Regions from separate parts of the Shewanella sp. Koi 1 genome, predicted to be linked through region 1. Evidence: predicted binding sites of a transcription regulator. Region 1 holds the regulator's gene; the other holds the start of a gene.
The links. Region 1 encodes NrdR, which represses ribonucleotide reductase genes. Its sites were predicted from a motif close to AAACACNANATNTNGTGTTT; they were not measured.
Positions count from the first base shown of each region.

Region 2: nrdA (class 1a ribonucleoside-diphosphate reductase subunit alpha) is a predicted target of NrdR. The motif match lies at 2,671-2,690, and genes of this name have one in related genera.

Region 1 covers NZ_JBREJM010000001.1:3,500,249-3,506,336, forward strand. Annotated here, with positions in the region: gene ribBA (bifunctional 3,4-dihydroxy-2-butanone-4-phosphate synthase/GTP cyclohydrolase II) at 1-974, opposite strand, end outside; gene ACUZ8J_RS15505 (riboflavin synthase) at 1,042-1,698, opposite strand; gene ribD (bifunctional diaminohydroxyphosphoribosylaminopyrimidine deaminase/5-amino-6-(5-phosphoribosylamino)uracil reductase RibD) at 1,706-2,851, opposite strand; gene nrdR (transcriptional regulator NrdR) at 2,939-3,388, opposite strand; gene glyA (serine hydroxymethyltransferase) at 3,599-4,852, opposite strand; gene ettA (energy-dependent translational throttle protein EttA) at 5,043-6,088, shown strand, end outside.
Region 2 covers NZ_JBREJM010000001.1:2,499,802-2,505,889, forward strand. Annotated here, with positions in the region: gene gyrA (DNA gyrase subunit A) at 1-584, opposite strand, end outside; gene ubiG (bifunctional 2-polyprenyl-6-hydroxyphenol methylase/3-demethylubiquinol 3-O-methyltransferase UbiG) at 970-1,680, shown strand; gene ACUZ8J_RS11030 (HAD family hydrolase) at 1,682-2,356, shown strand; gene nrdA (class 1a ribonucleoside-diphosphate reductase subunit alpha) at 2,844-5,132, shown strand; gene nrdB (class Ia ribonucleoside-diphosphate reductase subunit beta) at 5,194-6,088, shown strand, end outside.

The DNA.
Region 1 (6,088 bases):
CGTGAAGTGCCTTGCCATTTTGCAGAGGCTGGCGCTTGACCTTGATCTTCTGCCTCAAAGGCTTTGACTTTAGAGAGGATTTCACAGGGATGCTCTTGGTTGCCCAGCAACACCAACACACCACCTTCGGCAGAAATACGCTCCATGGCTTTTTCAAGCGGCCAGCTACGCTGCTGATCGCGCTCTGAGTGGAGTAAATCGTTGAAGGTATTTTGTAAGTGTACGCGCACTAAACAATCTGGCTTCACCTCGCCCTTCACTAAGGCAAAGTGCAGTTGATTGTCGATAGTGTCCCTAAAGGTCACCATGTCGAACTCGCCAAAGCGGGTTGGCAGTTTACATTTGGCTTCGCGCACGACTGTGGTTTCTTTGGTGTTGCGGTATTCGATAAGCGCCGCAATAGTGCCGATTTTAATCCCATGTAATTCGGAGAAAATCTCTAAATCGGGGCGACGGGCCATAGTGCCGTCTTCATTGAGGATCTCAACAATCACTCCCGATGGCTCAAGCCCCGCTAAACGGGCTAAATCACAACCCGCTTCCGTGTGACCTGCGCGGGTTAACACGCCGCCGTCCTGCGCCATTAATGGGAAGATATGACCCGGCTGCACTAAATCCGATGCCTTGGCATCTTTAGCCACGGCAGCTTTTACCGTTACGGCGCGATCGTGGGCCGAAATACCAGTGGTTACGCCTTCTGCCGCTTCAATCGATACCGTAAAGTTAGTCGAGAACTGCGCATTATTATTAGTCACCATCAAGGGCAGGTTTAACTGCTGGCAACGGGCTTTAGTCATCGTTTGGCAGATGAGTCCACGACCGTATTTCGCCATAAAGTTAATCGCTTCAGGCGTGACCAGCTCGGCCGCCATAATCAGGTCGCCTTCGTTTTCTCTGTCTTCGTCATCCATCAAAATAACCATTTTGCCTTGACGAATATCCTCGATGATCTCTTCTATACTGTGCAGCGCCATTGTAGGACCTTTATGATTTTACTGTTGTTATGAAATTCTATACCTAAGTGAGCTAAGTGCCAGTGCCCTAACGCACAAAGCCAGCACGGGCTAACATTTCCATGGTCACCCCACCGCCTTGATTTTCTTTAGTATCAAAGCGCATTAAACGCTCTAAATAGCGGGCGATTAAATCCACTTCAATATTAACCTTATCGCCAGCTTTCAAATCTACCAGCGTGGTTTCACCCGCAGTATGGGGCACTATGGTTAATCGGAAACGGTGTCCATCGACTTCATTTACCGTCAGGCTCACGCCATCGATGGTGATAGAACCTTTATGGGCGATGTAGCGAGCCAGCTCCGCAGGCGCCGCTAACCAAAATTCGATTGCTTGCCCACGAGCAAGACGCTGCTCTACGGTGGCAATGCCATCCACATGGCCGCTCACCATATGCCCGCCGAGGCGAGTTGTCGGGGTAACGGCTTTTTCAAGATTAACCTTAGTGCCGACTTTATAGTTAGCAAAGCCTGTGAGACTGACTGTTTCAGCCGACACATCCGCCACATAGCCATCGGCTAATTGCTGAACCACAGTCAAACACACCCCATTGGTGGCGATACTGTCGCCTAAACGCACATCGCTTAAATCCAGTTTGCCACTGGCGACCGTCAAACGAATATCATCGCCTTTACGTTCAAGCTTTCGCAGCGTGCCAACGGCCTCAATAATCCCAGTAAACATGGTTAACTCACTTATTCGCTAAAGATGGATTGGACGTGAGCCTCAAGGTGAAACGCGTATCCGCGCCCACTTTACGCTCATCGACCAGTTTGAGGGTCGGAATATCGGCCATCATTTGATAATCGGGTAATTCGAGTAGATTACGTCCCTGTGCGCCAAGGATTTTCATCGCTTGATACAGCACTAACTCATCGGCTAATCCTGCACCGATAAAGGCGCCGGCTAAGGTCGCGCCCGCTTCGATAAGCACCTGATTACAGCTTTTGCCTAAATAGCTTAAGAGTGCTGGCAGCGAGATTCGACCATCAATCGCCGGTAATTGAAGACAAGTCACATGGGCAGGCAACTGCTCTACAAAGGCTGGCGAGTAAGGCTCAGTTGAGACTAATAACATCGGCGATTCAATCGCAAGCAAGGCTGCCGTAATCGGCATCCGGCAACGACTGTCTAAAATCACCCGCAGCGGTTGTAAAATCTGCGCTTCACTCAATAGTGAGCTAAGGCTGCCAAGTTCTGAGTAACGCACATTGAGCGAAGGGTCATCGGCTAGCACAGTTTCAATCCCTGTCACTAGTGCGCAGGCGCGTAAACGTAAGCGCTGCACATCGCGGCGAGCTTCGGAGCCAGTGATCCATTTAGACACACCGTTTGATAACGCGGTTTTACCATCGAGGCTCGCGGCAAGCTTTACCGTCACCCAAGGTAGGCCTGATTCCATGCGCTTCATAAAACCAAGATTTAAAGCGTAAGCTTCGTCGCGGTGCAAGCCAACATCCACTTCAATGCCCGCATCGCGCAGCATTTGAATACCGCGGCCACCGACCTGCGGATTGGGATCTTCAACCGCCACCACGACTCGTTTTACACCTATGTTGATCAACGCCAAGGCACACGGCGGTGTGCGGCCATAATGGCTGCAAGGCTCTAAGGTGACATAGGCGGTCGCGCCACGGGCAAGCTCGCCAGCCATCCGCAGTGCATGCACCTCGGCGTGGGGCTCGCCGGCTTTTTGATGATAACCTTCACCGACAATCTGATTATCTTTTACGATAACGCAGCCCACACTAGGATTGGGGCGAGTGGTATAAAATCCTTTGCGAGCCAGTTGTATGGCTCGGCTCATCATCTGGTTATCGAGTTCTGACCAATTCATATAAACCCTATGAAATCTTGAGGAAGCGTGCCCGAATGCGGCGTATAACGAGGCGCTAACCTAAGCACTAACTTAAGATAACCCACATTACTTTTGCAGTTTCGCAATCGCCTCCCCAAATTCGGAGACGTCTTCAAAGGCGCGATAAACCGAGGCAAAACGAATATAGGCAACCTTATCTAGGCTCATTAACTGTTCCATCATCAAGTTACCTATCATCTCGGATGGCACTTCGCGCTCGCCAGTAGCCCGCAGCGTTGACTTGATTTTACTTAAGGCCTGCTCGATTTCATCCATAGACACGGGGCGCTTTTCGACCGCGCGTAACATACCTGCTTGCAGCTTTTCTTCATCGAAGGGTTGGCGCGTACCATCGCGTTTAATCACCCGTGGCATGACTAATTCTGCCCCTTCGAAGGTAGTAAATCTTTCGTGGCATTCGGTGCATTCTCGGCGACGACGCACTTGATGGCCTTCCGCCACTAATCGGGAATCGATCACTTTAGTATCTGTCGCGCTGCAAAATGGACAATGCATTGAGCCTCCTGCCGTGAATGGAATAAAGCCTATGGCTTTCGCTGTTTCTCGCTTAAACCGAGCGGGTTTAAGTCTAAGATTTTAGCAATAAAAATGGCCGCTTAATGCGGCCATGGGATTTTATCCTATTTATCGGCTGAGGTTAACCACCTAAGAGTGACACCCTAAGCAGTTGTGAACTCAGCCTTCATATTCAGATAAATTAACGAATTAACCGTAAACAGGGAAACGGGCGCACAGTGCCAATACTTGGCCTTTTACGCGCTCGATGACTGCTGGGTTGTGGGCATCGTCGAGGATGTCACAGATCCAACCGGTTAACTCTTTCGCTTCAGCTTCTTTAAAGCCGCGGCGAGTGATCGCAGGCGTACCGATACGCACACCAGAGGTCACGAATGGAGAACGTGGGTCATTTGGCACAGAGTTTTTGTTTACTGTGATGTTCGCGCTACCTAAAGCGGCATCGGCTTCTTTACCCGTCAGGTCGCGACCGATTAAGTCCACCAGCATTAAGTGGTTGTCAGTACCGCCAGAAACGATCTTGTAACCGCGCTCTAAGAACACTTCAACCATGGCTTTAGCATTCTTAACCACTTGTTGTTGGTAAGCTTTGAACTCTGGCTCTAAAGCTTCTTTGAAGGCTACCGCTTTACCCGCGATAACGTGCATCAAAGGACCGCCTTGACCGCCTGGGAATACCGCAGAGTTCAGCTTTTTGTATAGCTCTTCATCATCGGCAGCAGACAGAATGATACCGCCACGAGGACCGGCTAAGGTCTTGTGAGTAGTAGAGGTCACAACGTGCGCATGTGGCACTGGGTTTGGATACACACCAGCGGCGATAAGACCCGCAACGTGCGCCATGTCGACAAACAGGTAAGCACCGATTTTGTCTGCGATTTCGCGCATTCTTGCCCAGTCAACGATGCCTGAGTAAGCAGAGAAACCACCGATCATCATCTTAGGCTTATGTTCAACCGCCAGACGTTCCATTTCGTCATAGTCGATCTTACCTGATTCATCGATGCCGTAAGGAATGATGTTGTACAGTCTACCGGAGAAGTTTACTGGCGAACCGTGGGTCAAGTGACCACCGTGAGCGAGGTTCATACCTAAAACAGTATCGCCTGGTTTTAACAATGCCATGTAAACGGCGCTGTTTGCTTGAGAACCTGAGTGAGGTTGCACGTTTGCGTAAGTCGCACCAAACAGTTGTTTTGCACGCTCAATCGCTAAGGTTTCAACTACGTCCACATACTCACAACCACCGTAGTAACGCTTGCCAGGATAACCTTCGGCGTACTTGTTGGTTAATTGTGAACCTTGCGCTTGCATCACGCGTGGACTGGTGTAGTTTTCAGAAGCAATCAGCTCAATATGCTCTTCTTGACGCAGAGTTTCGTTCTGAATTGCGTTGAACAGTTCCGGATCATAATCTGCGATATTCATATCTTTTTTCAGCATTGCTTACTCCAGCTGCCAATTCTTGTAGGTAGGGTTGCGCGGTATTCTACTCGTAACGAGCCGACAATCCCAGTCTCTGAAACATGAAAATCCTACAGTTTTACCTTGAACTCGCCTCAATGCCGAGTTGAGTTCGGCGCGCAATCGAGTAGAATTAGCCGCATCATTAGTCACTTATAGATGCAGAAAAATGGCTCAGTTTGTTTACAGCATGCTGCGGGTGGGCAAGGTTGTTCCTCCTAAGAAGCAGATCCTTAAAGACATTTCCTTAAGCTTTTTCCCCGGCGCTAAGATCGGTGTGTTAGGTCTTAACGGTTCAGGTAAATCCACCCTACTGCGCATCATGGCCGGTATCGATACCGAGATTGAGGGTGAAGCGCGTCCAATGCCTGGTCTGAAGATTGGTTATCTACCACAGGAACCGAAACTCGATCCGACGCAAACCGTGCGTGAAGCGATTGAAGAAGCGGTTTCTGAAGCCAAAAATGCCCTCAAACGCTTAGACGAAGTCTATGCGGCTTACGCCGATCCCGATGCGGACTTCGACGCGCTTGCCAAAGAGCAAGGCGAACTCGAAGCCATCATTCAGGCGCAGGACGCCCACAATTTGGACAACATCCTTGAGCGTGCGGCAAATGCCCTGCGTCTGCCAGATTGGGATGAAAAGATTGAAGTCTTATCGGGTGGTGAGCGCCGCCGTGTGGCAATTTGTCGTCTGCTGCTGGAAAAACCAGAGATGCTGCTACTCGACGAACCCACCAACCACTTGGACGCCGAATCAGTCGCTTGGCTCGAGCACTTCCTGCAGGAATACTCGGGCACAGTTGTGGCGATTACCCACGACCGTTACTTCCTCGACAATGCTGCGGGCTGGATTTTAGAACTTGACCGTGGTGAGGGTATCCCATGGGAAGGCAACTACTCTTCATGGCTTGAGCAAAAGGATGCTCGCTTGAAGCAGGAATCTGCCGCAGAAAGCGCGCGTCAAAAGACCATTGCGAAAGAATTAGAATGGGTTCGCCAAGGCGCGAAAGGCCGTCAGTCTAAGGGCAAAGCCCGTATGGCGCGCTTCGAAGAGCTGAACACCACTGATTACCAAAAACGTAACGAAACCAACGAGCTGTTTATTCCGCCCGGACCGCGTTTAGGTGACAAAGTCATCGAAGTGAAGAACTTAACCAAATCCTACGGTGACCGCGTTCTGATCGATAACCTGTCGTTCTCCATTCCTAAGGG
Region 2 (6,088 bases), 1.0 Mb from region 1:
AAACAGCCTTTAACCACTTCAGTTAAGTTGTGTGGTGGGATGTTCGTCGCCATACCCACCGCAATACCCGATGAACCGTTAATCAACAGGTTAGGTACGCGTGTCGGTAATACCGCAGGAATTTGTTCTGTGCCGTCGTAGTTTGGCACATAGTCAACGGTTTCTTTTTCAAGATCGGCGAGGAGCTGGTGCGCTAACTTATCCATCCGGATTTCGGTATAACGCATTGCCGCGGCAGAGTCACCGTCAACCGAACCGAAGTTTCCTTGACCGTCGACTAAGGTGTAACGCAGTGAGAAAGGCTGAGCCATACGCACGATAGTGTCGTATACCGCCAAGTCACCATGGGGGTGATATTTACCGATCACGTCACCGACCACACGGGCAGACTTTTTGTACGGCTTGTTCCAATCGTTCTTCAATTCACTCATGGCAAACAGCACGCGGCGATGTACAGGCTTAAGGCCATCACGCACGTCTGGTAATGCACGTCCTACGATGACGCTCATGGCGTAATCAAGGTACGAATTCTTTAGTTCGTCTTCGATATTAATTGGCGAAATAGATGATGCCAGATCAGTCATAAACTGCTCGTTCCCCTGAAAATTAGCCGACAACGCATAATCCGTATCATTGAGCGGCTCAAAAACGTGATTTGGCATTCTAACACAGTTATTTAATGTCGCCAGACCTATCCTGCGCGAATTGAGAAGGATGTGGCTTAATAGATGAAAACACTGTCAATTTGCACTTTCTAAACCCGATAAAATCGGTTGTTAATGGCGAAATTGAGTCCAAGACTTGATTAATATCCGAGCAGAAAAACCGCTCCGCTTCACAAAGTGTTTAAGAATTAATGATAATTGCTGAAATTTCACTCAACCACAAAGACTTAGAATCAGCCAATACTGTGTTTATCCACCATTGTCGTTATAATAGCCGCACTATTCAGCCGCTTTAGGTAATCGCATGCAACAGAATACCAACGTAGACCCACAGGAAATCGCAAAGTTTGAACGTATGGCCGAAACCTGGTGGGATCTCAATGGCGAGTTTAAACCGCTGCATCTATTAAATCCCCTTCGCTTAAACTATATCGATCAGACCGCTGGCGGGATTTTTGGTAAAAAAGTGCTCGACGTCGGCTGTGGCGGTGGCATTTTATCCGAAAGCATGGCGCGCATCGGTGCAGTGGTTGATGGTCTTGATATGGGTGAAGAACCGTTAGAAGTTGCACGCTTGCATGCGCTGGAAACCGGTGTGAGCATCAATTACGTGAAAAACACCGCCGAGGCTCATAGGGAAGATCACCGCGAATACTATGATGTGGTGACCTGCATGGAGATGCTCGAACACGTACCCAATCCCCAATCAGTGATCCAAGCCTGCTGCGATATGGTAAAACCCGGTGGTTTTGTGTTTTTTTCCACGATTAATCGCAATGTTAAATCCTTTGTCGAAACCATTATCGGTGCTGAATATCTACTGAAGATGTTACCGATTGGCACTCATGATCATAATAAGTTTATTAAACCTTCTGAATTGATTGAGTTAGTCGATAACACCGACCTCATCTGCAAAGACGCCCTTGGGATCACTTATAACCCGTTAACAGGGATTTTTAAGTACACATCTAAGGTCGATGTAAACTATATGATTGCAACGCAAAAGGCAGATTAAGATGAGTTTAGCTGAGGTTAAAGGGGTCTTATTCGACCTTGATGGTACCCTTGCCGATACCGCGCCGGATCTGGTTCAGGCCCTTAACCTCAGTTTGTCTGATGTCGGTATCCTGGCAAAACCCTTTGCAGACATGCGTAGCGCCGCCTCCCATGGCAGCTTTGCCTTAGTCGATGCGGCCATTCCTGGTGCAGATGAGGTGCTACGCACCCAAGTCCAGCAAGGACTCCTTGCCCACTATCAAAGGATCAATGGCGACCATTGCCAATTGTTTGAAGGTATTTCCCCACTGCTTGACTGGCTCGAGTTATGCCGCGTGCCATTTGGAGTCATCACCAATAAACCTGCCCGTTTTACTCGTCCCCTGTTACATAAGCTTAAGCTCAGCTCGCGTATGCCAGTGATGATCAGCGGCGATTCGACCCGTTACCCTAAGCCCCATACTGCACCTATGCTATTGGGCGCGCAGCAGCTGCAGTGCCAGCCACAGCACATCCTCTACTTAGGTGATGCCGAGCGAGATTTACTCGCGGCCCAAGCGGCGGGCATGCTCGGCGGTGTGGCGTTGTGGGGATATTTAGGTGAGGCCGATACGCCCGATGCATGGCCTGCCTATGCGCAGTTTAACTCACCATCGAGTTTGCATTCGGCCTTAAGCCAAGCATTGGCCAAATAGCGGTAACGGATTGACCAAGGTTAACGGCCCAACCGAATCCCATTAACGGCGAAATTATGCGCCCTTCGCTGGTAATGCAATTTAGGTTAAGGGTCAATCCTTGCGATCGCGATCGCTGCTTATTTTAGCGATCGATCACACAGTGAAATTTGCACAAAAAAACGTCATCAATGTCGCACGCTAATCTCAATTTGAGCTTCAGGGTTAGTCATCACTAACGCTTTTCTTTATCCTCAAGATATCCACAAGATACCCCCTGAATTGAGACTTGCAAATAGCGTCAAACCTCACTATCTTGTATCTCAGATTATTTAAAACACCATATCTTGTGTATAGGTAGCAATCAGACACACTAGAAGTTCCCCGTTAAATCGACTATCTCCTGCATAGTCAGCAGTATTAAGGGTTTTCAGGTTGATTGTTTTACAAGGAAACGTACGGTGACTTAGTTCACCTGAACAGATATCAGAACCAAGGCCTCTCTTCAATGAATAGCAATATGACAGTCACAAAACGCTGTGGTGCACGTGAGACAATCGATCTCGACAAAATACACCGCGTAATTACTTGGGCAGCCAAGGGATTAAAAAACGTTTCTGTTTCTGAAGTTGAACTTCGCACGCATTTACAGTTTTTCGACGGGATCCCAACCGAAGCTATCCACGAAACGATCATCAAATCTGCGGCGGATTTAATTTCCCCAGAATCACCGGATTATCAGTTTCTGGCTGCGCGCTTAGCCGTATTCCATTTACGTAAGAAGGCCTTTGGTCAGTTCGAGCCGCCAAAGTTATACGACCATGTGACTAAACTGGTTGAGCTTGGCAAGTATGATATGCATATTCTGCAGGATTACACCCGCGAAGAACTCGATATCATGGATAGCTATATCGACCATTGGCGCGATATGAACTTCTCCTACGCGGCGGTAAAACAGCTCGAAGGTAAGTATCTGGTACAAAACCGTGTGACCCACGAGATCTATGAGAGCGCCCAGTTCCTCTATATTCTGGTTGCAGCCTGCTTGTTTGCCCGTTATCCAAAAGAAACGCGCCTGCAATACGTGAAAGATTTTTACGACGCGGTATCGACCTTTAAGATTTCTCTGCCCACGCCAATCATGGCGGGTGTACGTACGCCAACACGTCAATTCAGTTCATGCGTTCTGATTGAATGTGGCGACAGCTTAGATTCTATCAACGCGACCGCCTCTTCTATCGTGAAGTATGTCAGCCAACGCGCAGGTATCGGTATCAACGCCGGTCGTATCCGTGCATTAGGTAGCCCAATCCGTGGCGGCGAAGCCTTCCACACCGGTTGCTTACCTTTCTACAAGTATTTCCAAACGGCGGTGAAGTCTTGCTCGCAAGGCGGCGTTCGTGGTGGTGCTGCGACCCTCTTCTACCCTATTTGGCACTTAGAAGTGGAATCCCTGCTGGTACTGAAAAACAACCGCGGTGTTGAAGATAACCGTATTCGCCACTTAGACTACGGCGTGCAGCTCAACAAACTGATGTATCAACGTCTGATCAAAGGCGAAAACATCAGCCTGTTCAGCCCATCAGACGTGCCAGGTCTTTACGATGCCTTCTTCGAAGATCAAGACGAATTCGAACGTCTGTACCTGCAATATGAGCAAGACAGCAGCATTCGTAAAAAGACATTGAAAGCGGTCGAACTGTTCTCATTGATGATGCAAGAACGTGCTTCAACGGGCCGTATCTACATCCAAAACGTTGACCACTGTAATACCCACAGTCCGTTCGACTCGAAAGTCGCTCCGATCAGACAATCTAACCTTTGTCTTGAAATCGCGTTGCCGACCAAGCCATTGAACAACATTGACGATCCAAACGGTGAAATCGCGCTGTGTACACTGTCAGCATTAAACTTAGGTGCGATCAAAAACTTAGCCGAGCTTGAGCCATTGGCCGATTTAGCGGTACGTGCACTGGATAACCTATTGGATTACCAAGATTATCCAATCAAAGCGGCTGAAATTTCATCGATGAACCGTCGTACCTTAGGTATTGGTGTTATCAACTTCGCTAACTACTTAGCGAAGAATGGCATGAAGTACTCCGATGGTAGCGCGAACAACCTGACTCACAAGACCTTTGAAGCGATTCAATTCTATCTGCTCAAGGCGTCAATGAATCTGGCAAAAGAGCAAGGTGCGTGCCCATTATTTAATGAGACCACTTACGCCCAAGGTATTTTACCTATCGATACCTACAAACGTGATTTAGATAAGATTTGCAGCGAGCCATTGCATTTAGACTGGGAAACACTGCGCCAAGATATCAAACAGCACGGTTTACGTAACTCGACCCTGTCTGCGCTGATGCCGTCTGAAACGTCATCACAGATCTCAAACGCGACTAACGGTATCGAACCTCCACGCGGTTTGATCAGTGTGAAAGCCAGTAAGGATGGCCAGTTAAAGCAAGTGGTGCCTGATTTTGATGAACTGAAATACAACTACGAACTGCTATGGCAAATGCCAAGCAACGAAGGTTACTTACAGCTCGTGGGTATCATGCAAAAATTCGTTGACCAAGCAATTTCGGCCAACACTAACTATGACCCAACGCGTTTCGAAGGCCGTAAGGTTCCGATGCAGACTCTGCTGAAAGACTTACTCAATGCCTATAAGTTAGGTGTAAAAACGCTGTACTACCATAACACTCGCGATGGTGCATCGGATCAACACGATGACATTACCAACATAGAGAAAGAAGATGACGGCTGTGCTGGCGGCGCCTGCAAAATCTAATCTTCAATGTTAACGGTTGCGGGATCCCTTTGGGATCCCGACTTATTGGAATACTCGTACCATGACCTACTCTACTTTTTGCCAAACACCCAACGATGCTACCCGTGAACCTATGTTCTTCGGACAATCGGTTAACGTCGCTCGTTATGACCAACAAAAATATGAAGTGTTTGAAAAACTGATTGAAAAGCAGTTGTCTTTCTTCTGGCGCCCAGAAGAAGTTGACGTGAGCCGCGATAAAATCGACTACAACTCACTGCCAGATCATGAAAAGCATATTTTTATTTCGAACCTGAAATACCAAACGCTGCTCGACTCTATCCAAGGCCGCTCACCTAACGTGGCATTTCTGCCCTTAGTGTCGCTGCCCGAATTAGAAACTTGGATTGAGACTTGGTCTTTTTCCGAGACCATCCACTCGCGCTCATACACTCACATTATTCGCAATATCGTGAACGATCCTTCAGTGATTTTTGACGATATCGTGGTGAATCAAGAGATCCTGCGCCGCGCGACTGACATTGCTGAATATTACGATCACTTGATCAAGCTGACCCAGGTTTACCACCTGTTAGGCGAAGGCACCCATGTGATCGATGGCGAGCCGATTGAAGTCAACACTCGCACGCTAAAGAAAGCGTTGTACCTGTGCATGATGTCAGTTAACGCCCTCGAAGCGATTCGCTTCTACGTCAGTTTTGCCTGCTCATTCGCATTTGCTGAGCGTAAGCTCATGGAAGGTAACGCGAAAATTATTCGTCTTATCGCCCGTGACGAAGCCCTGCACTTAAACAGCACCCAGCATATCTTAACCATTATGCAGAGCGGCAAGGATGATCCTGAGATGGCCGAAATTGCTGCGGAATGCCAACAGGAAGCCTATAACCTGTTCCTCAAGGCCGCCGAGCAAGAAAAAGAATGGGCAAAATACCTGTTCAAAGACGGCTCGATGATCG